DNA from 2 places in the Collimonas rhizosphaerae genome. Region 1 is predicted to be linked to the other one. Evidence: predicted binding sites of a transcription regulator. Region 1 holds the regulator's gene; the other holds the start of a gene.
The links. The regulator FNR, encoded in region 1, switches genes on or off when oxygen is low (the NO sensors DNR and NnrR bind a similar motif). The targets are predictions, from matches to a motif close to TTGATNNNNATCAA.
Positions count from the first base shown of each region.

Region 2: the regulator FNR is predicted to act here: its motif matches at 10,370-10,383, upstream of V8G57_RS22495 (universal stress protein).

Region 1 covers NZ_JBANDC010000019.1:72,625-87,982, reverse strand. The annotation lists gene V8G57_RS21845 (AMP-dependent synthetase/ligase) at 1-1,189, opposite strand, end outside; gene V8G57_RS21840 (hypothetical protein) at 1,401-1,607, shown strand; gene V8G57_RS21835 (TraR/DksA family transcriptional regulator) at 1,757-2,131, shown strand; gene V8G57_RS21830 (translational machinery protein) at 2,156-2,539, shown strand; gene V8G57_RS21825 (universal stress protein) at 2,559-3,407, shown strand; gene V8G57_RS21820 (BON domain-containing protein) at 3,466-4,137, opposite strand; gene fnr (fumarate/nitrate reduction transcriptional regulator Fnr) at 4,545-5,351, shown strand; gene V8G57_RS21810 (bifunctional acetate--CoA ligase family protein/GNAT family N-acetyltransferase) at 5,362-7,779, opposite strand; gene V8G57_RS21805 (ribose-phosphate pyrophosphokinase) at 7,795-8,691, opposite strand; gene V8G57_RS21800 (hypothetical protein) at 8,691-8,867, opposite strand; gene V8G57_RS21795 (potassium channel family protein) at 8,889-9,653, opposite strand; gene V8G57_RS21790 (FixH family protein) at 9,834-10,388, opposite strand; gene ccoG (cytochrome c oxidase accessory protein CcoG) at 10,456-11,856, opposite strand; gene ccoP (cytochrome-c oxidase, cbb3-type subunit III) at 11,878-12,837, opposite strand; gene V8G57_RS21775 (cbb3-type cytochrome oxidase subunit 3) at 12,830-13,036, opposite strand; gene ccoO (cytochrome-c oxidase, cbb3-type subunit II) at 13,039-13,653, opposite strand; gene ccoN (cytochrome-c oxidase, cbb3-type subunit I) at 13,688-15,166, opposite strand; gene ccoS (cbb3-type cytochrome oxidase assembly protein CcoS) at 15,266-15,358, opposite strand, start outside.
Region 2 covers NZ_JBANDC010000021.1:15,867-31,224, reverse strand. The annotation lists gene V8G57_RS22560 (cupin-like domain-containing protein) at 1-97, shown strand, start outside; gene V8G57_RS22555 (cupin domain-containing protein) at 137-508, shown strand; gene ada (bifunctional DNA-binding transcriptional regulator/O6-methylguanine-DNA methyltransferase Ada) at 530-1,612, opposite strand; gene V8G57_RS22545 (DNA-3-methyladenine glycosylase family protein) at 1,691-2,362, opposite strand; gene alkB (DNA oxidative demethylase AlkB) at 2,363-3,016, opposite strand; gene V8G57_RS22535 (2OG-Fe(II) oxygenase) at 3,027-3,770, opposite strand; gene V8G57_RS22530 (methylated-DNA--[protein]-cysteine S-methyltransferase) at 3,767-4,330, opposite strand; gene V8G57_RS22525 (MFS transporter) at 4,707-5,912, shown strand; gene aroG (3-deoxy-7-phosphoheptulonate synthase AroG) at 6,199-7,266, shown strand; gene V8G57_RS22515 (retropepsin-like aspartic protease family protein) at 7,328-7,963, opposite strand; gene V8G57_RS22510 (YajQ family cyclic di-GMP-binding protein) at 8,086-8,571, opposite strand; gene murB (UDP-N-acetylmuramate dehydrogenase) at 8,768-9,799, shown strand; gene ppnP (pyrimidine/purine nucleoside phosphorylase) at 9,945-10,259, opposite strand; gene V8G57_RS22495 (universal stress protein) at 10,519-10,941, shown strand; gene V8G57_RS22490 (MgtC/SapB family protein) at 11,063-11,743, opposite strand; gene argG (argininosuccinate synthase) at 12,024-13,358, opposite strand; gene argF (ornithine carbamoyltransferase) at 13,407-14,321, opposite strand; gene rsgA (ribosome small subunit-dependent GTPase A) at 14,509-15,358, opposite strand, start outside.

The sequences.
Region 1 (15,358 bases):
CCGGCGAGGTCTCGGTCATGCCGTAACCCTGCACCAAGGGCAAGCCCAGTCCAAGAAAACATTCCGCCACCGCTTGCGGCAAGGGCGCGCCGCCGCACACGGCGATACGCAGGCGGCCGCCGAACTGGGCCAACACCTTGCGCGCCACCAGCCGCCGCAAGACTGGAAACAACAGCGCATCCAGCCAGCGCGGCGACCCGCCGGCGCTCGGCAGGTGCTGGCTGCGGCAAAACCGCCGCCAGCCGACTGTTTGCGCCAATGCGAACAATCCTTGCGCCATGCGGCTGGAACCGGCCAGCGTCTCCAGCAATTTGACGTGTGACCGTTCGTAGATGCGCGGCACCGAGACCAGTACCGTCGGCCGGACGATTTTCAGGTCTTGCGGAATCTGGGCAATGGACCTGACGTAAGCGACACAGCTGCCGGCGGCAACCGGCAGGTAGTAACCGACAGTACGTTCAAAGGTATGCGACAGCGGCAAGAACGACAGGAACACATCCGATGCGCTCACCGTTACCCTGGCCATCATCGCCCGGATATTCGACAGGACATTATCGTGCGTCAACATGACTCCCTTTGGCCTGCCCGTGGTTCCCGAGGTATAGACGATCGCCGCCAGCGCTTCGCCCGTCACCGCCGGTCGGCTTGCATTGCTGGGCAAGCTGCCGCCTGCCAGCCAGGCCGGCAAGGCGATCACCAGTCCCTGGGAATGCAGCGGCGAGTGATGGCCGGCGAAATTGCCGTCTTCCGTCACCAGCACCAGCTTTAATAGCGGCATTGTTTCGCCGACCGCGGCGATAGCTTCCCATTGCGCACGGGTGGACACCACCAGCATGGCGGCGTCGCAATCCTTGACGATGTACGCGATGCTGGCCGGATTGTCGAGCGCATGCATAGGCACGGGAACCAGTCCCAGCGCCAGGCTGGCCTGGTCGATGCAGACCGCGTCGATGCCGTTGGGAAGCAATACCGCAATCCGTGCGCCAACCGGGAAACACAAGGCGGCCAGCGCGCTGCGCCAAGTCCTGACGCGTTCGCCGATCTGCCCCCAGCTATGGGAGCGCCAATGTCCCGTCTCGGGATTGAAGTGACGATATGCTTCGTTTTCGGGCGTCTGCCTGACCCGCCAGTCAAACAGATCCGCCAGCGTTGCAATGTTCTCCAAATATGTGCCCTCGGCGCTCTTCATTTTATTCCCCGATCCGTTTTTCCCGACCTATGTAAGCCACTCTAGTAGCAACCCGTTCCGCCTGAATTGATCTGGATCAAATTCTTCCGCCTGGCCGTGGTTATGCTGGGTATCATCCGTATCAGGAAACGCACCATGAATCGAAAAAAACAGTCCGCCGGAACAGAACACCTGGCAAGCGCATGGTCAGGCGCAGCGTCCAGGCAATCCGATGATGGAGGAATGCCGCAAGCTGGGAGTGATGGCAGCGGTCGATGCGGTTACAGGCATCACCGGCTCGGCGCAAGTCAATGGCGTCGGCCATTGCCTGGGCGGCACCTTGCTGGCGATTGCCGCGGCGAGCATGGCGATCGGTATTCAAGATACACCGGCTGACCGATGCCGAAGTGACATTTTTGCTGACCTCAGGCGGCCATAACGCCGGCGTGGTTTCGCCGCCCGGCCATCCGCATGCATGTATTGCAGCCCTGAACCAGGAAACGATGCGGATTTTGATTTACATCAATATCTCCTTCTCTCACCGAATTAAGCTCGTAACCGATTCTTCATTTTTCCGCTGAGGCAGAAATGATCTCTTCTCGTCTGACAGGGCAAGTCGAAAGCCAGCTGCAACGGCGCCGGAAATACATACTGGATGCCATCCGTTTGCATCAGCATTCGGCCGACCAGGCGCATTTCAAGCACAGCGGCAAGGACGATGCCATTGCCGCAGAATTGCTGACCGATGCCGAAATCGCCTTGTTGCTGCACAAGCCCGCGGAAGCGGAAAAGATACAGGCCGCGCTACGGCGCATCAAGTCGCATACCTACGGTGTCTGCACCGCGTGCGGCGCAACGATTGCGCCACAACGGCTGCAAATACATCCCACGGCAGAGCGTTGCCGGCACTGCCAGGCCGAGATGGAAAACAGCCAGCGCCAAGGTCCCGAGCCTGGCGCCTGATGCATTTTTTTGCAAGGACGCCCCATGTCATTCAATCACATCGTCGTATGGCTCGACCATGCAGAAGCCCATATCATCGCGTTCAGCCCGGGTGCGGCCGCGCACGAAACCATCAGGATGCATTCCAGGCATGCGAATCCATACGCCTCCGAAATGCATTCCAGGATACCGGATGCGGTAAAACAGGCGCCCTACTTTGACGCCATTGCCAATGCACTGCCGCAAGCCCTTCAGATCCTGATCGTAGGACCCGGCCTGGAAAAGATGGCCTTTATCAAGCATTTGCTAAGGCACAAGCACCAACTGGCGGAAAAAATCGTTGGCGTGGAAACCGTGGACCATCCCGGCGACCCGCAATTGCTGGCGTTTGCGCGTCAATATTTTCTCAAGGCGGATTTCCTGCTTTGATCGACCAGAGAGGCCTCACATGGACTACAAGACTATTCTCGTGCACGTGGACGAATCGCGGCGCGGCCAGGAGCAGATCAGGATTGCCGCATTGCTTGCCCAAAAACACGGCGCGCATCTGATCGGCGCCGCGGCGACCGGCGTTGCGCCGCAGTTTCTCATGCCTGGAGTCATCGGCGAAAGCAACCTGGCGCTGCTCGAGCCGGCAATGAGCGAATTGCGCGAACAAGCGGCAAGCCGGCTGGCGGAATTTGAATCCGCAGCCTGGAAGATGGACGTCAAATCATTCGAAAAACGCCTGGTCGAAGACGATGCAGGCGCCGGCCTGTGCCTGCAGGCACGCTACAGCGACCTGGTGGTGATCGGCCAGGTCAACCCCGCCGACTATTCCGCTGTGCTGCGCGCCGATTTCCCCGAATATGTGCTGTTGAATTGCGGCCGGCCAGTGCTGATCGTGCCCTATGCCGGCCACTTTCCTGCATGCGGGAAAAGGGTGCTGGTGGCGTGGGATGCGAGCGTGGAAGCGACGCGCGCCGTCAGCGCATCGATCCCGCTGCTGCAGCAGGCCGATCTGGTGCAGGTTGTGGTGCTTGGCAGGGGCAATCCATCCGGCGCCCATGGCGAGCAGCCGGGGGCCGACATCGCCCTTTACCTGGCGCGCCACGGCATCAAGGTCGAGGTCTCGGAACAGGCCATGCCGAAAGATATCGATACCGGCAATGCATTGCTGTCACATGCTGCGGATTTCGGCGCCGACCTGATCGTGATGGGCGGATACGGCCATAAGCGCTTCCGCGAAATCATGCTAGGAGGCGTGACCCAGACGGTTCTGGAGTCGATGACGGTCCCGGTTATGATGGTGCATTAGGGGATATGCGCTCTGCCACCGGTATGGCAGAGCGCTTTGCTTCAGGAGTCGGATGCCGTCATCCGCCCCACGCGCCAACCTCGGCAATCACCATCTTATCGATTACCCGCGTCACGCCCGACGCCGCCGCGGCTGCCTGTAATGCAGCGTAACGCTCCGACCATGAACGTACCGGCCCGGCAAGCGTCACCTGGTCGCCGTTGACGACGACGGTAAGGCGTTGCGTTTCTATGTGAGCGCGCCGTTGCAAAGCGGCTTCGATCTTGACCTTGACGTCGCTCGGCAGTACGGCAGGTTTGACCGTGATCTGATTGCTGACGCCAGTCACTCCCATCAGGTTGCGGATCGCCTTTCCTGCAGCCACGCGCTGGTAATCCCGCTCCAGTTCGCCGCTCAGCGTCACCCATCCGTCTTCCACCATGACATGCACCCTGCCCGGCGGCACCAGGACGTTCCATTCCAATGCAAACTCGGAGGCGCACACGATTTCAGCATCTGTCCGCTCGCTTGTCCCGGACAGCCGGACATCAAGTTCAACGGCGACGCCCTTGACGCCCGCAACCCGCAGCGCCGCGTGTTCGGCGGCATATTTCTCGGCATAGCTGCCCAGATGCCCGCCCAAAGTCACCACGCCATCCTTGACTTCGACGCCAATCTCCGTGTCATTGATAGACGGGTCCCATTCCAGCTCATCCATGACGTCCTGCCTTAACTGTCGATCGCTTTTCATCTCGTTCCTCCATTATCGGTTTGACATGATGTTCCGTAACCCACGCTCAGGACCGCGCCGGTCCAAGGTAGTCTCCACCGACTATCGATGCGGAACCCGCGCGCGGCGCTTGATTGCGCGTCCTGAAACCATCATAGATGCGGCAGGAAGCAGGGATTTGATGCACATCAAAAAAAATGGACAGCTGTCACTATTGACAGGTCCAGCCACGGAAAAATCAGGAAAGCGGCAATTAATTCATTCCATTGCGGCTGGCGCTGATTTGTATATCCTTCACATACGGTGTACATTCATCAGCAAGATTTCGATACAATGCGCTCCATGGCTTTGCGAACGCCGCAGCGGCAGATATGTATGTGCGAAACCGATAGCCAATCAATGATGAATGCGGAATATCCCCACCAACCATGAATACGCCGTTTTCCAGAGTGGCCTCGCCGCTCCTCAATATCCCCGTGCTGAAGGCAAGCTGCGCGGGCTGCAGCCTGCACCAGCTGTGCCTGCCGATGGGGCTGGGCAATGCCGACATGGATCGCCTCGACCAGATCATCGGACGCGGACAGCGGATCCAGCGCGACCAGCATTTGTACCGGATGGGGGACCCGTTCAAGAACCTTTACGCCATCCGTTTCGGCCACTTCAAGACTTGCCACATAAGCAATAATGGCGAAGAACAGATTACCGGCTTCCAGATGGCCGGCGAATTGCTCGGCATGGATGCCATCAGCTCCGACCATCACCACTGCGACGCCGTCGCGCTGGAAGACAGCGAGGTCTGCGAGATTCCATTTACGCGGCTGGAAGAACTGTTCAGCCATATCCCGACCCTACTGCATCATTTCCACCGCATCATGAGCCAGGAAATCACGCGCGACCAGAATGTCATGCTCCTGCTTGGCAACATGCGCGCCGAACAGCGCTTTGCCGCTTTCCTGGTCAACCTGTCCTCACGCTACCTGGCGCGCGGCTACTCCTCCACCAATTTCCAGTTCCGCATGTCGCGGGAGGACATCGGCAATTACCTTGGCCTGACTATCGAAAGCATCAGCCGGCTCCTTTCCAGTTTCAGGGTTAAAGGCTGGATCGCCGTCGACAAACGGGAAATCCAGATCCTGGACCTCACGAAATTAAAAGAGATCGCGCTTGGCGGCGAAGCGGCGCTGATGGCAAAAAAAACCGGCAAGCCGGCCGGCCCGGCGACCGCTAAAACCTGAGCTCGCGCTATCAGCGCTGCAACCCGGGCCGAAGATCCAGGCGCAGCCACATGGTGTTGCTGCGCTCCAGCGGTTTCACCTCGAAGCCAAGCTTCTTTACCAGATGCAGGATGCGGACATTGTGCGGCAGCGCTTCGCCGATCATCTCGCGGGTGCCATGGCTGCGGCAATACGCAATCAATTTTGTCATCAGCACCTGGCCAAGCCCCAGTGCTTTCAGGTCAGAACGCACGATCACTGAAAACTCCGCCTGGATATTGTCCGGATCCGCCACCACCCTGGCTACGCCGAGCGTCTCGGCGCTACCGTCGCCGCTTGGCCTGGTCGCAATGAACGCCATTTCACGGTCGTAGTCGATCTGCGTGAAACGCGCCAGCTGCGACGGCTGCAAGGCGCGCATGCCGACGAACATGCGGTAACGCACATCCTCCGGATCAAGGGCGTTGAAGAACGCCACATGCGCCTCGCCGTCTTCCGGCCGGATCGGCCGCAGCAGCAGCGGCGCGCCCTGCCAGCAAACGATTTCTTCCAGGTCATCCGGATAGGGGCAGATCGCCAGCCGCTGCAGGCCGCTGCCGGCCTCGCTCGGCTGCACCCTGGCATGCGCGTACATGCCGGCCATTTCTTGGCCGCCTGGCGACGGAAAGCCGATTTCAAGCTCGGCCAGTTCGGGAATATCGGTCAGCAAGCGCGAGACCTTGAGCAGGACCTGGCAAATCTGGTCCGCACCGGGGGCGGATTGTTGCAGCCCGTCGTCAGCCAATCCCGCCACGCCGCCATGCGCGGCCATGTCACGCGCCAGCACCAGGTTCAGGGGCGGCAAGCCTGCGCTTGTCTCCGTCCGGCCATCTTTCCCGCTCTGCCTGAGGACGACAGCCGGGCCGAATACAGGATCGATGGCAAGGCCGATTGTCAGTGCGGTGGCCTCAGGCAGAGCGTCGCTCGCCTGAGGCGCCTCCTTTACCGCGATGCCGTAAGCGGCTAGCAGCGTGCCGGTGTCGGCCGCCGACAAATGCTGCCGGCTGTCACGCAAGGCAACCTCGACAATCCCGTTCGCGGCCACCCGGTCCACGATGAAACCGGCCGATGCCGACGGCGGCACCTGCATCAGCAGATTCTGGTTGCGCCGGAAATCCACCATTTGCATGAAGCCGCATACCGCTGAATCCGGCGTCGCATAGGCGGGAATGCCGGCCGCCGCGCAAATCTGCCGGGCCGGATCCAGCGAAGCGCCGCCCAGCCAGCAAGAAAGAATGTTGCGTTCACTTTTCGTTCGTACGGAAGCGATGGCATTGGCGATCTCCGTGCAGGACTCCAGTGCGCTCGGCGCATGGATGACAAGCAAGGCGTCCGCGCCGCGCTCGGCCGATACGGCTTCCATCACCTGTCCGTACAGCAGCGCAGACGCATTGGCCGGCAGCGCGACAGGAACAGCGTTGCTTCCCGCTGCCGGCAGGAGCAGCTTAAGTTTCCCCACCGTCTCGCCCGATAACATCGCTGGCTTGCCGCCGCTGCGCACCAGGGCGTCGCAAGCCATCAAACCCGGTCCTCGACCATTGCCAATCACCAGCAGCCGGCGGCCGTCGAGCGGACGGATCCGCGACAGGGTTTCGACCGCGCTGAACAGGTCTTCGGTAGAAAAGACGCGCAGCATGCCAGCCCGGCGCACCGCGGCGTCGAAGATCGCATCCGGGACGGCGCCGTACAGGCCGCTCCTGAGCACCAAGACCGGCCTGTTGCGGGCGGCGGCGCGGGCGGCCGACATGAACTTGCGTGCATGCGGGATATGCTCGACGCACAGCAATATCGCCTGCGTGCCGGCATCGCCGGCCAGGAAATCGAGCATGTCGCCGACGTCGACATCGGCGCTGCCGCCCAGCGCAACCACCTTGGAGAAGCCAATACCCTGCGAACTTGCCCAGTCGGCCATGCCGCAAGCCAGCGCGCCGGATTCTGCCAGCAATGCTATCCGTCCTGGCAGCGCTCCGCCGGCAACCAGGCTGGCGTTAAGCGCGACTGCCGGCGCCATGATGCCGGCTGAACCTGGGCCGATCATGCGCAGCAAATACGGACGCGCCGCCTGCAAGGCGGCTTGCAGCAAGCCGCCGTCGCTGACGGCCGCCTCGCCCATCACGATAACCGCCTTGCTGCCCAGGGTGCCCAGCTGGCCGATGATCCTGGGCACCGTGGCCGCCGGAGTACAGATGACGGCCAGCTCAGGCGCTGCCGGCAATTGATCCAGTTTGCGAAAGGTCTTGATGCCGTCCAGCAGGTCATACTTGGGATTGACCGGAAAGATTTGCCCCTTGAAACCTCCCCGCACTATATGCCGCAACACGCATGTCCCTATGCTCTTCGGCTTTTCAGAAGCGCCGATAACGGCAATCGACTGCGGCTCGAAAAAATACTGCAGGTTTCTTGCGCTCACGCGTATCCTCCCGGGCTAGCCGCGTTCACCCAGCAAATCCGCGACGGCAGCCGCAACCGGCTTTGCCATGTCAATCCGGTTGCTCGAATGGGCGATCGTATTGCAGCTGACGATACGCTCGACGCCGGCTACCTGCAATGCGATATAGCCGTCTCCCGCAAACAGGGGATGGACGGCGATGCATACCGGCGGCGCCATGCCTGCGGCCTTGACCTGCTTGACCGCCGCAACCATGGTGCGCGCAGTGGAGACGATATCGTCGACCAGGACCGGCGTGCGGCCGCTCCACTCCGCCACATCGGGAATGGATACTTCGACCTCGCTGTCGCCGCGCCGCTTCTTGTGCAATACCGTATGCGGGCACCCCGCCGCGGCTGCCACCGCGGCTACCCATTGTTCGCTTTCCGCGTCCGGGCCGATGATCACCGGCAGCGCCACGTTGGCGACAATCCACTTTGCCAGCTCAGGTGCCGCATGCACAACGCGGCTTGGAACCGTATAGATTTCGGCCAGGTCGCGATACCGGTGCAGATGCGGATCGACCGTCACCAGCCAGTCGCAGCAACTGGAGATCAGGCGCGCGAAATGACCGGCGGTCACGCCCTCCTGCTCCATGAAGCGCGCATCTTGCCGCATGTAAGGCAGGTAGGGGATGACCAGGCCGACGCTGCGGGCGCCCAGTTCGCGGGCAACGCTGGCGGCCAGATACAGTTCCATGATCTTGCCGTCAGGCCGGTCCAGCGCACATGCCAGCACCACATGGCGCCTATCGACGGCGGTCATGAAGCGCGGACAGGACTCTTTGTCCGGAAAATGATGCATCTGCATGTCGCCAATTTCGGCAGTTAACATACTGCGCAGCTGCGAGGCAAAGCCGTCGTTGCCTGGCATCGAGAAAAGTACGGGTCTCATCAAACCTCCTGTAACGAAATCAAGTTTTCCTGGGCCTCGGCATACGCACGCGCATAGGCCAGCTCCCTCGGCGACTCGGCATGGATGGTCAGGTACGGCTGCCCGATCTGGTAGCCGGCAAACAGGATCGTATTGCGCGGATCAGGGGCAAAGGCCTTCAAATATTGGATTTTCATTGTGGTTTTCTTTCTGCCGGTTCAAACGTGTTTCAATTTCTTGCCGGCGTTCTCTGGATCGTTGCCGCGGCTTTCAGCACGCGGAGACTTCAACTCTTTGTGCAATAACGAAATCTCCTTGCGCAGCATGCGCATATCGGCATGGAGTTCGCGCTCCAGGCGCTGTTCGTCCTCACCCACCAGCATGGCGGATATGTTGGCTGTGACCACTGAAAATAAGGCGTAACCCAGCAATACAATGAAAGCAGCAAAAATCCTGGACGCCGGTGTCGAGGGAACCAGGTCGCCATACCCGACTGTTGCCCCGGTAATGAAAGCCAGCCAGACACCGTCGGCGTAGGTATGGACCCGCGGCTCCAGCCACAGGAACCCGGCGCCTGCCACGGCAAGCACGGCGACGGCGAATGCAACTACGTGCAGCAGGCGGCACGACACGACATACTTTCCCGACAACATCAGCAAGCGGAAGAAGACGATGGCGCAATAGCCCATCCGCAAGACCCATTCAAGCATGGGCCAGGGAGGATTGCCTGGCCAAACGCTGAGGACTGCGCCGACAAAAATCACTCCGTCCAGCAGCACCGCACCTCCGCGCAGGCCCTTCATCTTGTCCCGTCGCAGCAGGTCGGCGCCAACCAATGCCGCGACGACCACATAAAGCCCGCTGCCGAGGCTGCGGTAAAGCGGCCCCATTCCTGCCAAGATCAGGTAAAAAGCAGGAATCGACAACAGCAGCGCGGCTGGCATCAAGACTTTTTGTTGCCAAACCGGTGTCGGATTTTTCATGGCGCTTTAGCCCTCGCCAAAACCAAGAGGGCAATCATGTTGTTTTGTGAATATTGACGCAGATCTCTGGAAACAACTTGCGCTGGATCAAAAACGCGCTCGAATTTCCCCGTCCGCAGACTGGAACAGTCGCCGCCGTGTTTTATCTACGTCAACCACGTCAGCGATAGCGCTACATCGTCAATCGTCCGCCGGTTTCATTGCAACCGGATCCAGGTCGACGCTAGCCTGTTGCGGCCAGGACCAGTTGGCATGCAAGCGCCAATCGCGATGCGCGTCTTCAATCAGGATCCGCCAGCGCGCCTTTTCCAGTTGCGGCAAACGCACCGAGAAATTACCGTTGACATCCGGCCGCACAAACAGGGTGATATCTTTACCGGGCAAGGTCGAATGAATAAGGCGCAACTGCAAGCCAGGCATCGCTTCAGGCGCCATGTCCGAGGCTGCGGCCTGGCCGCCGGCATGGCGCAAGACCCCGCTCATTACGCCGCTTTTCGCGTCATAGCGCAGGTTCCCGGCGATGCCGCGCCGTATTGCTTCCTCATCGCGCCGCAGATCCTGGTTGATCGCATTGCCCTCCTTGTAGTAGTCATCTTCCACCAGCGCATCTTGCCGGGAAAATGCCAGCCAGCTGGTATAACTGGCCGCCGCCACCACCACCAGCGGACCCAGCATCAGCAGCCACGGCCAGCGCTGGGCGTACCACGGTGCGGAGACAGTAGATAGCCTGGTCATCAAATGTGCTTGGTTTTTCATCGTTATCCCGTTCGTCTTGTGTAATCCATGCGGGTTCCTGGCCGTTTCATCCAGGTATGTAAAACACGGCCTTTTCATTCACCTGCGACCTCGCGCCATCGAGCCCCTGCAGCCTGAAAGAAATGCTGTTGGAGCCGGGCCTGCCCTGCCCGTGCGGCACTCTTACCCGCACAGGAACCAGGCGCGTCTCAGTGGCGGCGAGCGTCACCTCGCTATCGCCGGAAAGCGCGATGCCATCGATGCCAGTCACGCTGATCTTGTAACGATGCGGCAATTCGTCGGTATTGATCGCCTGCAGCCGATAGACATTCTCAACCATGCCTTCTTCGACTTCCCGACCCATGGAGCCACGGTCCCGAATCACATCTATCTTGAGCGGAACCCTGAGTATCAGCGAGCCAAGGAAAATTGCCGCGATCACCAGCAGCGCCGAGCTGTAAATCAGCACGCGCGGGCGAAAAACCCGGCGCAGGATGGCAGCCGCCGGTAAATTCTCCGCCATCGCATGTTCCGTTGAATAACGGATCAATCCACGCTGCGCACCGATCCGGTCCATCACCATATTGCAGGCATCGACACAGGCTGCGCAACCGATGCACATGTATTGCAGGCCGGCCCGGATGTCGATCCCGGTCGGACAAACCTGCACGCACATGCTGCAATCGATGCAGGGCGAAGACGCCGGTTCCGGTGTTTTCCGGTAGCGGCTGGTGCGCGGCTCGCCGCGCGCCGCATCGTAGGTAACGATCAAGGAATCGCGATCGAACATGGCGCTCTGGAAGCGTGCATAAGGACACATGTATTTGCACACCTGTTCTCGCATCCAGCCCGCATTGCCATAGGTTGCGAAGCCATAGAACATGACCCAGAACCATTCCCACGATCCCAGGCTGAGCACGCTTGCTTCACGCGCAAGATCGCGGACAGGCGTGAAATAGCCGACGAATGTAAAGCCGGTCCACAACGCCACGGCGACCCAGGCCAGGTGCTTGCCGCTTTTGCGCAACAGCTTGTCGGGCGACCACCCCTGCCGGTCGAGCCGCATGCGCGCGCTGCGCGGTCCTTCTATCCGGCTTTCTATCCACAGGAATATCTTGGTGTATACCGTTTGCGGGCAAGCGTAGCCGCACCAGACGCGGCCGGCGATGGCTGTAAACAGGAACAGCGAGAACGCGCAGACAATCAGCAGCACCGCAAGATAGATAAAATCCTGCGGCCACAGCACAACGCCGAACAAATAGAATTTGCGCGCGGCCAGGTCGAACAGCACTGCCTGGCGGCCATTCCACCTTAGCCACGGCATGCCATAAAAAACCAGCTGCGTCAGCCATACGCATAACCAGCGCAGCGTGGCGTAACGCCCGCCCACATCGCGCGGATATATCTGCTGCCGCGCCTGGTACATCCTGACAACGGCAGTCTTGGGAGAAGAATCACGCGTGCTCATGGCTGGCTACCGGGTGTATGGTCATTGCGAGGCAGCAGCCGGGCGATCAAGTGCGGCTACGCTACCGGGATGGTTCGACAAGCTCCACACATAAGCGGCGAGTACATGCACCTTCGGTTCGCCGAGGAAGTCCTTGAACGACGGCATGGTGTTGTCGCGTCCCTTGCGGATGGTTTCCATGATGGTGTCGGCGCTGCCGCCGTACAGCCAGATCTTGTCGCTCAGGTTAGGCGCGCCGATGGCCTGGTTGCCGATGCCGCCGGGTCCATGGCAGCCCATGCAGGCGGCAAACTTCGGCTTGCCGAAAATCGCCTTGATCGGATCGTGGGTCGAGCCGGACAGGCTCAGCACATAATGTGCGACGTTCTCGACATCTTTGTCGCCCCCCAATGCTTCGCCCATGGGCGGCATCACGCCACGGCGCCCCTCCATGATGGTGGCCTTGATGGTTTCCGGCGCGCCGCCATGCAGCCAATCCTGGTCGGTCAGGTTGGGAAAGCCTTTATTGCCGCGTGCATCGGAGCCGTGGCATTGCGCACAGTAAGTCAGGAACAGGCGTTCACCGATCGCATGGGCCTGCGGATCGGCGGCGACGGTTTTCAAGTCCTGATGCAGGTATTTGCTGAACATGGGACCGTAGTCGGCATCGGCTTTCTTCAACTCGTCCTGATAGGCGCCGCTGGATTTCCAGCCAAGCTGGCCGGCGAAGCTGCCGAGGCCGGGATACAGCACCAGGTAAGCCAGGGAAAAGACGATGGTCACGTAGAACAGCCACATCCACCAGCGCGGCAAGGGATTGTTCAATTCCCCCAGGTCGTCGTCCCAGACATGGCCGGTGGTATTGTCGGCGGGATCCTGCCCCGCTTCAAGCGTGACCCTGCGGCTGCCCTGCATCCACAGCAGCACGCCGCAGCCGAAGATGCTCAGTATCGTCAATATGGTGATATAGGGACTCCAGAATCCATCGGTAAAATCAGCCATGGCGACGCTCCCTGGCATCGAGTTCCGCCTTCACCTTGGCGAATTGCTCCTGGTCGTCGGCGAAAGGCAATAGCGCCGCCTCGTCGAAATCGTCGGGACGCCGCCGAACGTAGCTCCACCAGACAATGCCGATGAACGTGACAAAGCTGATCACGGTAATGATGCTGTGCGCATCGATCAGTATTTTTTGGATGGCCATGATTATCTCTCCGCCTTGATTTGTATGCCCAATCCCTGCAGATAGGCAATCAGCGCATCTTGCTCTGTCTTGTCTTGCAACGCCGCGGGCGCGGCGGCGATCTCGGCATCGGTGTAAGGATCGCCAAGGCGCTGCAGCGCGCGCAGGTGCGGCACGATATCGTCAGGAACCAGGCGCGTCGATTCCAGCCACGGATAGCCCGGCATGTTCGACTCCGGCACCAGGTCGCGCGGATTGCGCAGGTGGGCGCGGTGCCATTCGTCGCTATAGCGGCCGCCGACGCGCGCCAGGTCCGGGCCGGTGCGCTTCGATCCCCATTGGAACGGCCGGTCGTAGACCGATTCGCCGGCCACCGAATAGTGGCCATAGCGTTCGGTTTCGGCCCGGAATGGCCGGATCATCTGGGAATGGCAGTTGTAGCAGCCTTCACGTATGTAAATGTCGCGCCCCGCCAGCCTCAACGGCGAATACGGCCGCAGGCCGGTAATCGGCTGGGTAGTCGACTTCTGGAAAAACAGAGGCACGATTTCTGCCAGGCCGCCGACGCTGACAACCAGGATCACCAGCCCGATCAACAGCCAGTGATTTTTTTCTATCGATTCATGTGAAAATTTCATGCCAGTGCCCCAGGTTCAGAATGGATCAGCCGTTTCATAGGACCTCCGCCGCCTCAGCCACCGCCGTGGCCGCAGGCGCCAGCGGCGCCACGGGATGAATGCGCGGCACGGCAATGCGCGTATCCACCGGGAAGCTGTAGCGCATGGTCTTGAATACGTTGAAAGCCATCAGCAGCATGCCGCCCAGGTACAGCAGGCCGCCAAAGAAGCGAATCACGTAATAGGGATAAGTAGCCTTGACCACCTCAACGAAGGCGTAAGTCAGCGTGCCATCGGGATTCACCGCGCGCCACATCAAACCCTGCATCACGCCGGCAATCCACATTGCAGCGATATACAGGACGATGCCGATGGTGGCCATCCAGAAATGCAGTTCGATCATTTTCACGCTCCACATCTGCTGCTTGCCTACCAGGCGCGGAATCAGGTAATACATCGAACCCATCGTGATGAAGCCGACCCAGCCCAGGGCGCCGGAATGGACATGGGCGATGCCCCAGTCGGTGTAGTGCGACAAGGCATTGACGGTCTTGATCGCCATCATCGGCCCTTCAAAGGTCGCCATGCCGTAGAACGACAGCGACACCACCAGGAATTTCAAGATGGGATCGGTGCGCAGCTTGTGCCAGGCGCCCGACAAGGTCATCATGCCGTTGATCATGCCGCCCCAGGACGGCGCCAGCAGGATCAGCGAAAACACCATGCCCAGCGACTGGGTCCAGTCCGGCAATGCGGTGTAATGCAGATGATGCGGGCCTGCCCACATGTAGGTGAAGATCAGCGCCCAGAAATGCACGATCGACAGCCGATAGGAATACACCGGACGCTCGGCCTGCTTGGGGATGAAGTAATACATCATGCCGAGGAAACCCGCGGTCAGGAAAAACCCCACGGCATTGTGGCCGTACCACCACTGGATCATCGCATCCTGCACGCCGCTATAGGCAGAGTAGGACTTGGTCAAGGTAGCCGGCATCGCCATGCCGTTGACAATGTGCAAAAGCGCTACGGCGATGATGAAAGCGCCGTAGAACCAGTTGGCCACATAGATATGCGCCACCTTGCGCTTGGCCAGCGTACCGAAAAACACCACGGCATACGCCACCCAGACCACGGCCAGCAGGATAGCGATCGGCCATTCCAGTTCGGCATATTCCTTGCCGCGGGTGTAGCCCATCGGCAGGGTTATCGCCGCCAGCACGATCACCAGCTGCCAGCCCCAAAAGGAGAATGCGGCCAAGCCATCCGAGAACAGGCGCACCTGGCAAGTCCGTTGCACCACATAGTAGGAAGTTGCCATCAGCGCGCTGCCGCCGAACGCGAAGATCACCGCGTTGGTATGCAAGGGCCGCAGCCGGCCGAAGCTCAGCCAGGGAATATCGAAATTCATTGCAGGCCATGCCAGCTGTGCGGCGATCAGCAGGCCGACCAGCATGCCGACCACTCCCCACACGATCGTTGCAATCGAAAACTGCTTGACGACCTTATAGTTGTAGCTAAGCGCTTTTCCCACGTTCCTCTCTCCCCAAGATGCCACTGCAATGGAGCGAGGTTAAATGGCTGCAGGAAGTTGTTCTTTGATATGAATCAAATAGCGCTGCATTGATGGAGATTATTTCGCGGCGCCGTTGTCGGGCGGCGAATCGGAAACGGCCTTTTCTGGCGGCCCGGGACGGTCGTCGTCCAGCAGGATCCTCATCGCGGG
Region 2 (15,358 bases), on a different contig from region 1:
CATTCCGCCGCATCGGCATGGCGTCCTGGGCGACATGTCGGCGGAGCAGGAACAGCAGGTGCGGAGCTACCTGGCGAACAAACTGAAAGGCCCGTAACGGACGGGCGGTGCTCAACCTTCATCAACTGGAAAAATCATGTCAGACGTCAGCTCGCCGCAGCAAATAGCCGCATCATTGACAGAACACTGGTCGCCGCGCGTAGTCGCCGAGGTTGACGATTCTTACGTCAAGGTCGCCAAGGTAAAAGGCTCCCTGGCCTGGCACAGCCACGATCAGGAAGACGAACTGTTCCTGGTCCTGAAAGGCCGCCTGCGCATCGAAATGGAAGACCGCACGGTTGAACTGGGCGAAGGGGAGATGTTTGTCGTGCCCAAGGGTGTGCGGCATAACCCCGTGGCGGAGGAAGAGTGCCACCTGATGCTGATCGAACGTAAAACGACGCTGCATACCGGCGACGTCGTCAGCGACAAAACGCGCTCGCTGGCCGAGCAGCTGCGTCCGGTCTGATAGCAGGTTTGCGGGCCTGCATCACGCTGGGTTTTGTTCACGCTCCAGCAGCGCATGCTTGCGTTCCACTCCCCAGCGATAGCCGGAGGCGCTGCCGTCGCTGCGGATCACGCGATGGCAGGGAATCGCCACTGCCAGGCTGTTGGCGGCGCAAGCTTGCGCGACGGCGCGTACCGCCTTGGGCGAGCCGATGCGGGCGGCGATCTCGGCGTAGCTGGTGGTGCTGCCGGCCGGGATGTCGCGCAGCGCCTGCCACACGCGTTGCTGGAAAGCGGTGCCGCGCACGTCCAGCGGCAGGTCCAGGCCGATGGCAGGCGCTTCGATGAAACCCACCACTTGCGCCACCAGCTGCTCGAAGTCATGGTCGGCGCCGATCAGGTGCGCGCGCGGGAATTTATCCTGCAAGTCATGCGCCAGCGCGTTGGGATCGTCGCCCAGGAAGATGGCGCAGACGCCGCGTTCGCTTTGCGCCACCAGGATCGCCCCCAGTGAACATTCGCCGATCGCAAAACGGATATCGGTGTTGGCGCCGCCGGCACGGTAGTCGGTCGGCGTCATGCCCAGCACTTTGCCGGAAGCTTCATAAAAACGGCTGTTGGAATTGAAGCCGGCGTCGTAGATCGCCTCGGTGACGGAATGGCTGTGGCTGAGATGGTCGCGCACTTTTTTTGCCCGGTGAGCGTTGGCGTAAGCCTTGGGCGTCAAGCCGGTGACGGCCTTGAACACGCGATGGAAATGGAACAGGCTGAGGCCGGCGTCGGCGGCCAGCATTTCCAGGCTCGGCAGTTCCTCCGCGCGCTCGATGCGGCGGCAGGCGGCTGCTACCAGTTCGGCGTGATGGGCCGCCACCGAGGTCTGGTCGGCGCCGCGTTTGCTGGGCCGGTAGCCGGCTGCTTCGGCTGCTTCCGGCGTATCGAAAAACTCGACGTTTTCGGGGCGCGGCAGGCGTGTCGGGCTGCTCGGGCGGCAATACACGCCGGTGGTCTTGACGGCATACACAAATTGCATGTCTGCAGCCGGATCGCGCGCCAGCACCGCTGCCCAGCGCGGATCGCGTTCGGCAGCCTGCCTGGCGGTGTGTTGGTATTGTGTCAGCGGTCGCATATCGGTTTCCGGTTGGATATCGTAGCTGTACTTTAGCAAGGCGTCGGGGGCGCGGCACTCCGAGTCTTGCTGTCGAATTCAGACCATATCATTAGCCGGCGGATTTTTCGGAAAACGCCACAAATACCAGGCGGCCACGGTGCGGTATGGACTCCAGGCCAGGCCGATGTCGCCGATCTGTTTCCTGGTCGGCGCCTGCGGCAGGTTCTTCAGGCGGCGATAGCCTTCGCGCACGCCGAAGTCGTCGGCCGGCAGGATATCCATGCGCTCCAGCGTATAGATCAGGAACATCTCGACTGTCCAGCGGCCGACGCCGCGCAGGCTCGTCAGCCGTTCGATGAGGGCGGCGTCGCTCATGGCCGCAGCGTCGGCGCGCAGAGGCACGACGCCATCCAGCGCAGCCTGGGCAATGCCGTGGATAGTGGCGATCTTGCCGGCCGAGAAGCCGCAGCCGCGCAAGACATCGACCGGCGTATCCAGCAATTGCCGTGCGCTTGGAAAAGGCGTGCCGGCATATAGCGCCAGCATGCGGCCAAGGATGGCGTCGCCGGCGCGCGCATGCAGCTGCTGGTAGGCAATCGCCCGCACCAGGGCTTGATAGGGATCGCGCGCCGGTTTGGCGGCGTGGCGGCACGGGCCGACATGGGCGATGTGGCGCTCCCAGTCGGAATCCAGCGCCGAGAGGAATTGCTCGGCTTCAGAGTAGGCGTTCCCGGATGTGTCCGCGGCGATCATGGTTGAACCAGGCATTTAGGCAGCCTTGCGAAAAGTGAGGTTGATCCTTTGTCCGCCGAGCAGAGGATGCTCGGCTTCCTTCAGCGGCAGCACGCCGTGGTAGCGCAGCCGGTCGACGCCGCCCCAGACCACGACATCGCCATGGAACAGCGGCACGCGGGCTGCCTTGTCGCTGCGCTCATGGCCGCCGAACAGGAACATCGCGGGGATGCCCAGCGAGACAGAAACGATGGGGGCGTCGTAGTCCTGTTCATCCTTGTCCTGATGCAGCGACAGCCTGGTTCCCGGCTGGTAGCGGTTGATCAGGCAGGCGTCCGGCAGGAAGCCGTCGAATCCGGCCTGCGCTGCGGCGGCTTGCGCCAGCTGCAAGAAAACGTCGGGCATGGCAGGCCAGCGGCGGCCGCTGTCGGGATCGATAGCGCTGTAGCGATAGCCGCGGCGGTCGCTGGTCCAGCCGAGAGCGCCGCAGCACGTCATGGCTACCGACATGCGGAAGCCGCCCGGCGTCACCAGGTGGCGGAACGGCGATGCTTGCTGGATTGCTTCCAGCTGCGGCAGCAATTGCGCTACGTATGGCGTGGCGAAAGCGCGCAATACGACCGCATCTTGCGCCAGTTGCTGCTGGCGGTTATCGGACAATTCCTCGGTGTCGAACAAATCTAAAGTCATGTGATGCTCTTCATAAGGCGTCATGGAAAATCACGCCCAGCGTGTGCCGCGACCCGGAGCGGATGCGGCTGACGCCATGCCGTAAATTTACCCTATATGCGCCGCGCTGGCCCTGGACCGGGCGATTGTGGACGGCAAACACGACAGCGTCGCCCTGGACCAGGGGAATGACTTCGGGACGCGATTGCATGCGCGGCCTTTGCTCGGTCATCACGAATTCGCCGCCGCTGAAATCGCGGCCAGGTTCGGATAGCAGGATCGCCGCCTGCAGGGGAAACACGTGTTCGCCGTACAGGTCTTGATGCAGGCAGTTGTAGTCGCCGGCGCCGTATTGCAGCATGAGCGGCGTCGGACGCAGTTGTCCCGCCGCGTGGCAACGAGCGATGAAATCGGCATGCCGTTGCGGGAAGCGGACGCCGATATCCATGGTTTCGTGCCAGCGGTTGGCGAGCGGCGCCAGCAATGGATAGAGGCCGGTGCGCATGGCGCCGACCAGGTCGGGCAAGGGATAGCTGAAATATTTGTACTCGCCGCGTCCGAAGCCGTGGCGTTCCATCAGCACCCGGCTGCGGAAGATATCGTCGCGCGGATAGAGCGCGATGAGCGCCGCGCATTCTTCTGGCGTCAACAGGCGCGGCAGCAGGGCGCTGCCGTAGTTGTCCAGGTCCTGGTAGACGTTTTCCCAATCGATGCGGTTGAGCCGGTCGGCGATGGCGCCGCCGTCCGGCACGGCGCGGCGCGCGACGGCGTTCATGCCCGCGCCTCGCGCCGCAGCAGCGCCTGCTTGCGTTGCACGCCCCAGCGATAGCCCGAGATGTCGCCGTCTTGCCTGATGACCCTGTGGCAGGGGATGGCCAGCGCCAGCAGGTTAGCGCCGCAAGCGCCAGCCACCGCACGCACGGCATCGGGCTTGCCGAGGCGATTGGCGATGTCCTGGTAGCTGGCGGTGGCGCCCGGGGGAATTTCCAGCAGCGCCTGCCACACTTGCTGCTGGAAACCGGTGCCGCCGATGTCCAGCGGCTGGCTCAGCCGGTATTCCGGCCAGGCTATCGCGGTATTGATTTCCGTGATCAATCCTCGCAGCGCGTAGTAGCTCAGGGCGAGCTTTGCCCTGGGGAAGCTGCGCGCCAGTTCGCTGGCCAGGACTTGTTCGTTATCGCCGAACATGATGGCGCAGATACCGTGCGAGCTCTGGGCCGCCAGGAATTTCCCCAGTGGACCGTCGCCGACGGCGTAGCGGATCTGCTCTTCCACGACAGTATCGGGTTGCCTCAAATAGAGCCCTGTCGAGGCAGTGCCGTGCAATGTGTCCATGATTTACTCCAAAGTGGTTGATGGTTCCCAGTCTAGGCAGGCAACCGAACCGTCGCACTCCGGCTCTTGCGGTCGAATTCAGTAATGTTAAATAGGGTCAGAGTCGAATTGTTGACCGGTCAACAATTCGACTCTGACCCTATTTATTCGGACTGCATGCCCTGGTGCTCGGGGAGTTTTGAATAATTCGACTCTGACCCTATTTGTTTGGATGCGGGCTGCATGCCTTGGTGCTCGGGGAGTTTTGTGCGGAATTTACATCAAATTTCGCATATATTTGATTTTCAGTCACATATGTATTGTGAGCGGGGTGGTTTTTCTTTGTTGCGCCGGCCGTCAAACTGCATGGCGTCAAACTTCAAACAGGAAAAACATCATGCCACTCGCACTTTGGGCGCTGACGCTCAGCGCTTTTGCCATCGGGACGACAGAATTCGTTATCGTTGGCCTGATTCCGACTATTGCCGCCAGCCTTGGCGTTTCCGTTCCGTCGGCCGGCTTGCTGGTCAGCCTTTATGCATTGGGTGTCGCGGTAGGCGCGCCGGTGCTGACAGCCTTGACCGGCCGCGTGCCGCGCAAGCATCTGCTGCTGGGCCTGATGGCCTTGTTCACTGTCGGCAACCTGGTGGCATGGATGGCGCCGGGGTATGAAGCGCTGATGGCGGCGCGTGTGCTGACGGGGCTGGCGCACGGCGTGTTCTTCTCGATCGGATCGACCATTGCCACCAGCCTGGTGCCGAAAGAAAAGGCAGCCAGCGCCATTGCCCTCATGTTTACCGGGCTGACGGTGGCCTTGGTCACCGGCGTGCCGCTCGGTACGTTCATCGGCCAGACTTTCGGCTGGCAGTCGACTTTCCTGGCAGTGTCGCTGCTGGGAGTGATTGCGTTTGTCGGCAGCTGGATCCTCGTGCCTGACAATATCGCCAGCAGCAAGCCGGCATCGTTGCTGACCCAGGCTGCCGTCTTGAAGAAACCGCGGCTGTTGCTGGTATATGCGATCACGGCCCTGGGTTACGGCGGTTCTTTTATCGCTTTTACTTACCTGGCGCCGATCCTGCAGGAAGTCTCCGGCTTCTCGGCTTCTACGGTGAGCCTGGTCATGCTGGTGTACGGCGTTTCAGTGGCATTCGGCAATATCTGGGGCGGCAAGCTGGCTGACAGGAAGGGGCCGATACGCGCATTGCAGATGGTGTTTACCTTACTGGCGCTGGTCCTGTTCGTGCTGACTTTTACCGCGGCCAATCCTTGGCTGGCTGTGCTGACCGTGCTGGCCTGGGGCGCTTTTGCCTTCGGCAACGTGCCGGGCTTGCAGGTGTATGTAGTGCAGCAGGCGGAACGCCATGCGCCGCGTGCGGTGGATGTGGCTTCCGGCCTGAACATTGCAGCATTCAATGTCGGCATTGCGCTGGGCGCCTGGGGCGGCGGCCTGATCGTCAGTCATCTCGGCTTGATGGCGACTCCCTGGATCGGCGCTATCGTGGTGCTGGGCGCGTTGGGCCTGACTTCGCTGGCGGGACGGCTGGATCGGCGGGATGGGATTGCGCCCATCGTTGGCGCGGGGCATGCGGTTGCCATGCATTGATCGGCGAAGCCCAGCCGGCTGCAGTTTTGCGCTGCCGCAGGGTGTGGTAATCCTGGCCTTGCCAAATTTCTGGAAATCCTGCACTATTGGCCTTGATTTTAATAATCCTTTACTGAAAAACATGTCTTTCGCACGCGCTTATTTCTTTTTTTACTTTAGCTATTCCAGCCCCACGGCGGTGAAAAGCGGTAAGCGTTCGTAAGTAAAGAGCAAACCGAAATTTCTAAAAAACCGCCAGCGATGGCGGTTTTTTTATACCCAGTCACTTTTGAGCCAGGAGAAAAACATGCTACGCACCGACGATCTGCGCATACGAGAAATGAAAGAATTAGTTCCGCCATCCCATTTGATCCGCGAATTCGGCTGTTCCGAAAAGGTGGCCGAGACGGCCGCCAATTCGCGCATTGCCTTGCATCGTATCTTGCATGGCCAGGATGACCGCCTGATGGTGGTGATCGGCCCGTGCTCGATCCACGATACCAAGGCGGCGATGGAATATGCCGGCCGCCTGGTCGGCGAGCGCGAGCGCTTCAAGGGCGAGCTGGAAATCGTCATGCGCGTGTATTTCGAGAAGCCGCGCACTACGGTGGGCTGGAAGGGCCTGATCAACGATCCGTACATGGACAACAGCTTCCGCATCAACGACGGCTTGCGCATGGCGCGCGAGCTGCTGCTGAACATCAATGAACTGGGCCTGCCGGCCGGCACGGAATTCCTGGACGTGATCAGCCCGCAGTACATTGCCGACCTGATCAGCTGGGGTGCGATCGGCGCCCGTACCACCGAATCGCAGGTGCACCGCGAACTGGCTTCCGGCTTGTCATGCCCGGTCGGTTTCAAGAACGGCACCGACGGCAACATCAAGATAGCAGTGGACGCCATCAAGGCCGCTTCGCAGCCGCATCATTTCCTGTCGGTGACCAAGGGCGGACATTCGGCGATCGTGTCGACCAACGGCAATGAAGACTGCCATATCATCCTGCGCGGCGGCAAGGCGCCGAACTACGACGCGGCCAGCGTCGAGGCGGCTTGCAAGGATATCGCCAACAGCGGCCTGGCATCGCGCCTGATGATCGACGCTTCGCACGCCAACAGCTCGAAGAAGCCGGAAAACCAGATCCCGGTATGCGCCGACATCGGCAGCCAGGTTGCTGCGGGCGACGACCGCATCGTCGGCGTCATGGTGGAGTCGCACCTGATCGCCGGCCGCCAGGACCTGGTGCCGGGCAAGGAACTGGTGTATGGGCAGTCGGTGACCGACGGCTGCATCAATTGGGAAGAAAGCGTGGCGGTGCTGGAAGGTTTGGCGGCGGCGGTAAAACAACGCCGTTTGCTGAACAGCAATCCGGCTTGAACAAGTAAGCGGAGCAGGGCGGATGGGTTATCCGCCTGCCCGTCTGCAAGACCGGGCGCTGTCAGAAGCGCTTGGTCAGCACCATCATCTCGCCTTCGCGCCGCATCTCGGTGCGGTTCAGGAACGACATGCCGAGCAGCGCGAACGGCAGCCCGGCTTCCTGCACCAGGGCATCGACCTGGTTCATTTCAATATCGCCGATCTTCACGGTGTTCAGCTTGACCATGTATGCCGGGGCCGCGCCGTTGGCGGTGTTGACCATGGTCATGCGACCCTTCTTGTAGTCGACGCCAAGCCGCATTGCATCCGAAGCGGGCAGGGCGATCATGGTGGCGCCGGTATCGACCAGCATGGTCATCGTCGCGCCGTTGATCTGGGCCTGCGCCACGAAGTGCCCCTGCGGATTGACTTTCAAGGTGACGCTGGAAGTAGCGCCCGGCGCGCTGCGGCTGACATATTCGCCGATGCCGATCACCTGGCGTTTGCCTTTGACCTCCAGCGTTGCGGTCGAACCGTTGGCTTCCACCAGCTTGACGTCGTCGGTGACCTTGCTGCCGACCGAGAAGGTCTTCGGCGCGGAGCCGTCGATGACCAGCACCGCCTTGCCCGGAAACAGGCCGACTACGCCGATATCGGAAGCTTGGGCGGTAATGGAGGCAAACAAAAACAGGCTGGAGATCAAGGCAAGCGGGCGCATGAGTATCCGACTTTCGTGGCAAGAGGTTGAGATGGCGCCGTATTGCCGATTTCATGATCAGCGGGCAACAGCAGAAGGATAATAACCTTATATGTTGCCTCGATACAATTTAACTACGGAATTTAATCACGGAAATTATTGAATTCCAGCGGCAGGTCGGCCACTTCCTTGCGCAGCATCGCCATCGCCGCCTGCAAGTCGTCGCGCTTGGCGCCGGTGATGCGTACGGCGTCGCCCTGGATGCTGGCCTGGACTTTCATCTTGCTGTCCTTGACGATGCGCACGATCTTCTTGGCCGCTTCGGATTCGATGCCATTCTTGATCTTGATGACTTGCTTGACCTTGTCGCCGCCGATCTTTTCGATCTTGCCGATGTCGAGGAAGCGGGTGTCGACATTGCGCTTGACCAGTTTTGCGGTCAGTACATCGCGCACCTGGCTCAGCTGGAATTCCGAGTCGGCATAGGCGGTCAGGTCGCGCTCTTTCAATTCGATGCGGGCGTCGCTGCCCTTGAAGTCGAAGCGGGTCGAGATTTCCTTGTTGGCCTGGTCGTTGGCGTTTTTTACTTCAACCAGGTTGGCTTCCGATACGGTATCAAATGATGGCATGGTGATATTCCTTCTATATGTTCAAACAAAGCCGGCCGCGGAACCGGTGGCTGGCGCGGCCGTCAAGCTATGCGCATTTTAGCGGACAAGAAACCCGAGGTGTCGGTCCGGCCGCGCTATTTTCTTGCCGGTCTGCCTGGCTCCGGGCGCCTGGCTGCCCGCTGGCGGTGGTTACTTACTTTATAATCCCGGTGCTATGACTATCTCCCAGCTTCCGCTCCAATTCGATTTTTCGCTGCGCCGGCACAATACCTTCGGTATCGACGCCAAGGCGCATGCCTATCTGCCGGTTACTTCACTGGAAACCCTGCAGGCGCTCAGGTCCGACGCTGTTACATCGGGTTTGCCGCGCCTGGTGCTGGGCGGCGGCAGCAACCTGGTGCTGACCCAGGATTTCCCGGGGCTGGTGTTGCATATGTGTAATCGCGGCCGGGAAATTGCCGGCGAGGATGACGATGCTGTCTATGTCCGCGCCGCCGCCGGCGAGAACTGGCACGAGCTGGTGCTGTGGACATTGGCGCAGGGTTTGGCCGGACTGGAGAACCTGTCGCTGATTCCCGGCAGCGTCGGCGCCGCGCCGATCCAGAACATCGGCGCCTACGGCATCGAGCTGCAAGAGCGCTTCCATGCCTTGACCGCCATCGATATGGAAAGCGGCGAAATCCTGGCGCTGGACCGGGACGCTTGCGCTTTTTCCTATCGCGACAGCGTGTTCAAGCACAGTCTGCGCGACCGGGCCATAGTGACGGACGTTACCTTCGCCTTGCCCAAGCGCTGGCAGCCCGACCTGCGTTACGCCGATGTGGCGCAAGAGCTGGACGCACGCAAACTGGCGCAGCCGAGCGCACGCGATATCAGCGATGCGGTGATCGCAATCCGCACCCGCAAGCTGCCGGATCCTGCGGTAGTCGGCAATGCCGGCAGTTTTTTCAAGAATCCTGTTGTTACGGCGGCGCAACGTACGGCCTTGCTGGCGCAGCATCCGCAATTGGTGAATTATCAACAGCCGGACGGCAGTTACAAGCTGGCTGCAGGCTGGCTGATCGATCAATGCGGCTGGAAGGGGAAAAGCCTCGGCGCAGCCGGCATCTATGAAAAACAGGCGCTGGTGCTGGTCAACCGCGGCGGCGCCAGCGGGCAGGATGTGGTGCGCCTGGCGCAGGCGGTGCAAGCTGATGTGATGGGGAAGTTTGGGGTGGCGCTGGAGCCGGAACCGATTTTTGTATGAGGCGCAAGCGCTTTGTATCTTAATGTGTCATTATTGGGTCACATAACGGAATTAAACTCTGTTATGCCTCATATCCAACACTCCCTAAGGTAATGGATTTAACCCGCAATGCAACCGCATCGCGGGTTTTTTTTGCCCTGGCGTATCAGGCGTAATGGCAGACGTAGTTCACCGTTTCCAGCGTCTCGATATCAAAACTCGAATTGGCCGGGATATCGAAGCTCTGGCCGTCGCTGTATGTGGTCCAGGCTTGCTGGTCTTTCTGGCGCACGCGGCAGCTGCCGCTGGTGATGTCCATGATTTCGGCAGCGCCGGTGCTGAAAGTCAGCGACGACGGCAGGATCACGCCCAGCGTCTTCTTGCTGCCGTCGGCGAAAACCACCGTGTGGGAAACACATTTGCCGTCAAAGTAGACGCTGGCTTGCTTTAGTACGGATACATTGTCGAATTGAGTGCTCATGACTTAAGGATGCTTTCTCATGGTTGGTTTTTATAACCCATTGTTTTAATGGTGCTTATTAGAACTGGCAGCTTGAACAGATCGATGCTGGCTTTATGTGTACGGGATTTTTGATGCAAATCATATTTTACGTTCCGTCTACACAATCAACCCGACTATTTACACAATCTTTACATCCAAACTGCTAATCTTCCTAACAAGATACCCACGATTGCGGATGTGATCATGTCGCCGGGATTTTGGTGGACGAGGTGCAAAAATGCAAAAAATATTGATTCCGGTTGACGGCTCGGACTATGCCTTAAGGGCTGTGAAATATGCGAGCTCGATGGTCAAGGGGGACACAGCCGCACAGATTCATTTGCTGAACGTGCAAGAACATCTTGACGGGAAAATCCAGGCTTACCTGTCTCTCGAAAAAATCAAGGCAATTGAAACGGCAGCGGCCGATGAAGTATTGAATCCCGTCAAGCGGATTCTGGAACAGGCCGAGGTCCCTTACATCGCCAGCACCCGCATCGGTCCGATTGCGAAGAGCATCGTTGACTATGTCCAGGAGCAGAAGTGCGACTGCATTGTCATGGGCACCCATGGCCGGGGAGCTTTGGGCAACCTGATCCTTGGTTCGATCATGAACAAAGTGATTCATCTGGTTCATGTGCCGGTGACGCTGATCAAATAAGCGTGCGCCGGCGTCAGGCCCATGTCCTCGAAGTCAACTGCAGCCAACCCGCTTTTGCGTGATATTCGCTGTATCTGGATGCAGCGATGCGACGACATTCACCGTGATCTGGAACCGCAGCTCAGTTGCGGCAGTGGGTCAAATCAAAATTCTCCACTCCTTCGTAAGAATTCATCATGCGTGCCAGTTCCGAGACCGACGAGCCTTTTTTGCTGTCGATGGCGAAGGCGATGAAATGCCATTTTGCATGCCTGTCGTGCGAGCTGATGGACAACGAATCCTTGGCAATCTCGTAGCCATGCTCCAAAGCCACCTTGCGCAGCGCTTCTTCGTGCGGGACAAAACCTTTTTCGAACTCAACCAGGATGGCTACGCCGGCGCGCGACGGCAGCCAGTATTCAAGCTTGGCTATCCACACCATGCAGATGGCGGACAGCAGCGTGAGCGATATTGCCGCCATGTAAAAACCGACGCCCACCAGGACGCCGATCGCCGAGGCTGCCCAGATCGACGCCGCCGTAGTGAGCCCCCTGATATTCAAGCCTTCTTTCATGATGACGCCGGCGCCGAGAAAACCGATGCCGGTGACGATTCCTTGTACTACCCGGGTTGGATCCGGATTGATCGGCAAGCCGGAGTGGCCGCCATACCAGAGCGCCGGATATCCGGCGAACACTGTCAGGGCGGTCGAAGCCATGCATACCAGGCCGTAAGTACGCATGCCGGCGGCGCGGCCATGATAGGCGCGTTCGTAACCGACCAGCGCCCCCAGGAACAAGGCTCCCAGCAAATTGAGAAACATGAGGACGTTAGCTCCGACCTCTGGGCCGGACCAATAAGCGGCCAATGAATCAAGTGAAAGAATGTTCATGCTTTTATCTGGGTTGATTGTCGGTACCGCGGTAATTGGTCCTAGGATAAACCCGTTGCGCAATTGCGCCTGCATTTGACCCAAGCGACATTTTGCCTGTGGCCATGCCTGCCGGGGTGTTCCTTGGAGGATCTTTGACAAAAAAAGAACCGGCGCAAAGCCGGTTCTGTGTCACGCCTGTGCTGGCGGCTTATTTGCCGCTGCCGTGGATTTACTCTGCGTCTTTGTCGAGCAGCGGCAGCGATACGGCGTTGCTGGATGCCAGCAGGCCGGTGCTTTGATAGATCGCCAGCTTCTGGCGTGTATCGCTGATGTCGAGGTTGCGCATGGTCAGCTGGCCGATACGGTCTTGCGGCGTGAAGGCGCCCGCGCCCTTTTCCATGGTCAGGCGGTCCGGATGGTAGGTCAGGTTGGCCGACTCGGTGTTGAGGATCGAATAATCGTTGCCGCGGCGCAGCTCGATCGTGACCTCGCCGGTGATGGCGCGCGCCACCCAGCGCTGCGCCGTCTCGCGCAGCATGATCGCCTGCGAGTCGAACCAGCGGCCTTGGTACAGCAGGCGGCCCAGGCGGCGGCCGCTTTCGCGGTACTGCTCGATGGTGTCTTCGTTGTGGATGCCGGTGACCAGACGCTCGTAGGCGATGAACAGCAGGGCCAGGCCCGGCGCTTCATAGATGCCGCGGCTCTTGGCTTCGATGATGCGGTTTTCGATCTGGTCGCTCATACCCAGGCCGTGGCGTCCGCCGATGCGGTTGGCTTCCATCATCAGCTCGACCTGGCTGGCAAACGCGACGCCGTTGAGGGCAACCGGACGGCCTTCTTCAAAGCGCACGGTGACTTCCTCGCGCTTGACTTCGACGTCGTCGCGCCAGAAGGCGACGCCCATGATCGGTTCGACGATCTTCATGCCGCTGTTCAGGTACTCGAGGTCTTTGGCTTCATGGGTGGCGCCGAGCATGTTGGAATCGGTCGAGTAGGCTTTTTCCACCGACATCTTGTAATCGAAGCCAGACGCGATCATGAATTCCGACATTTCCTTGCGGCCGCCCAGTTCCTGGATGAACTGGTCATCCAGCCAGGGCTTGTAGATCCGCAGGTTGGGATTGACCAGCAGGCCGTAGCGGTAGAAGCGCTCGATGTCGTTGCCCTTGAAGGTGCTGCCGTCGCCCCAGATGTCGACCTTGTCTTCGCGCATGGCGGCCACCAGCATGGTGCCGGTGACAGCGCGTCCAAGCGGAGTGGTGTTGAAGTAGGTGACGCCTGCGGTGGAGATGTGGAAGGCGCCGCTCTGCAGTGCAGCGATGCCTTCGGCCACCAGCTGTTCGCGGCAATCGACCAGGCGCGCCAGTTCAGCGCCGTAGGCCTTGGCTTTCTTGGGGATGGCGTCGTAGTCCGGCTCGTCGGGCTGGCCCAGGTTGGCGGTATAGGCGTAGGGAATGGCGCCTTTCTGGCGCATCCAGTGCAGCGCGGCGCTGGTATCGAGGCCGCCTGAAAAGGCGATGCCGACTTTTTCGTTGACTGGAACGGATTGCAGGATATTGGACATGATATTTCTACGTGGGTTGTTGTGACTGGGGTTGTACTGTTTGTACCGTTAATCGACTTTTCCGAGCACCAGATATTCCAGCAGCGCCTTTTGCACATGCAAACGGTTTTCCGCTTCGTCCCAGACCACCGATTGCGGGCCGTCGATCACTTCGGCCGAAACCTCTTCGCCGCGGTGCGCCGGCAGGCAGTGCATGAACAAGGCGTCCGGCTGGGCGCGCTGCATCTTGGCCTGGTCCACGATCCAGCCGTCGAAGGCTTTCAGGCGCGCTGCGTTTTCATCTTCGTAACCCATGCTGGTCCAGACATCGGTGGTCACCAGGTCGGCCCCTTCGCAAGCATCGGATGGATTGGCGAAGAAGGTGTAGCGCTGGTTGTCGGCGGCTACCTGGCCGGGATCGATATCGTAGCCCTTGGGGGTCGAGACGTTGACGTGGAAACCGAATACCTGCGCTGCTTGCAGCCAGGAATACAGCATGTTGTTGGCGTCGCCGACCCAGGCCACCTTCTTGCCGGCGATGGAACCGCGGTGCTCGATGTAGGTGAAGACATCGGCCAGCACTTGGCAGGGATGCTGCTCATTGGTCAAGCCGTTGATCACCGGCACCCGCGAGTGGGTGGCGAAACGCTCGATGATGTCCTGGCCGAAAGTACGGATCATGATCACGTCGCACATGCGCGACATTACCTGCGCCGCATCTTCCACCGGTTCGCCGCGGCCGAGCTGGCTGTCGCGCGTATTGAGGTAGATGGCGGCGCCGCCCAGCTGGTGCATGCCGGCTTCGAACGAGAGGCGGGTGCGGGTCGAGTTTTTCTCGAACACCATCACCAGCGTGCGGTCGAGCAGCGTGTAGTGCGGTTCGTAATTCTTGAATTTGCGTTTGATGAGACGGCTACGTTCAATCACGTACTCGTATTCGTCCAGCGAAAAATCAGAAAACTGCAGGTAGTGTTTGATTGCCATAAATGAAAACGGCGGCCGCTGTGGCGACTGCCGCCGATAGTTGGAATTCCATTTTTAAAACAACTGCTCAACTGCCGCGCTGCCGTTTTCCCTGCTACCTGAGATTGGCTTAGAAATGAAATAAGTGCTTCAATTATAAGGGATTTCAGTAGAAAAGATACCTGTCAAAATATGGTGTTTTTGGCAATTAATACAGCTTTTGCGACGATTCATGCAGCAATTGCACGTACAGCTGATGGCGCATGGTCGCGATCTTGTTTTCCTTGACGGCTTCCAGCACGGCGCAGCTCGGTTCAGTCAGGTGGTGGCAATTGTAAAACTTGCATTTGCCGAGGTAGGGCGAGAATTCGACGAAGGCGCGTTCCAGCATGCCTTCGCTCAGCTGGTACAGGCCGAATTCCTGGAAGCCGGGCGAGTCGATGATGTTGGCGGGATGGCCGTCCAGGCTGGCGTCGGCCGCATCCATTTCGTACAGGCGGGTGAAAGTGGTGGTGTGCTTGCCGGTATCGAGGGCGGCGGAAATTTCGCGCACGGCGATGTCGGCGTCCGGCACGATCAGATTGATCAGCGACGACTTGCCCATGCCGGACTGACCGATCAGGATGGTCGACTGGCCTGCCAGCAGGGGCGCCAGCGTGGCGCAGGTCTGTTCCGGGAAGGCGCGCGCCGACACTTCATGCACCGGATAGCCGAGGACGGCATACAGCTGCAGGCGCTGCCGGGTTTTTTCGAGCGCATCGACGATATCGGTCTTGTTCAGCACGATGTGGGCGGTGACGCCGGCCGCTTCGGCTGCCACCAGCGCGCGTGAAATCAGGTCGTCGGCAAAACCAGGCTCGGTCGCCACCACGATGAACAGCTGGGTGACGTTGGCGGCCAGCAGCTTGGATTTGTACTGGTCGGAACGGTACAGCAGGCTGCGGCGCTCATCGATGGCTTCGATCACGCCCTGGTTGGGCGAGGTCAGTTTCAACTGCACGCGGTCGCCGACGGCGACATCGCTTTTCTTGCCGCGCGTGACGCATTGCAATTTCAGC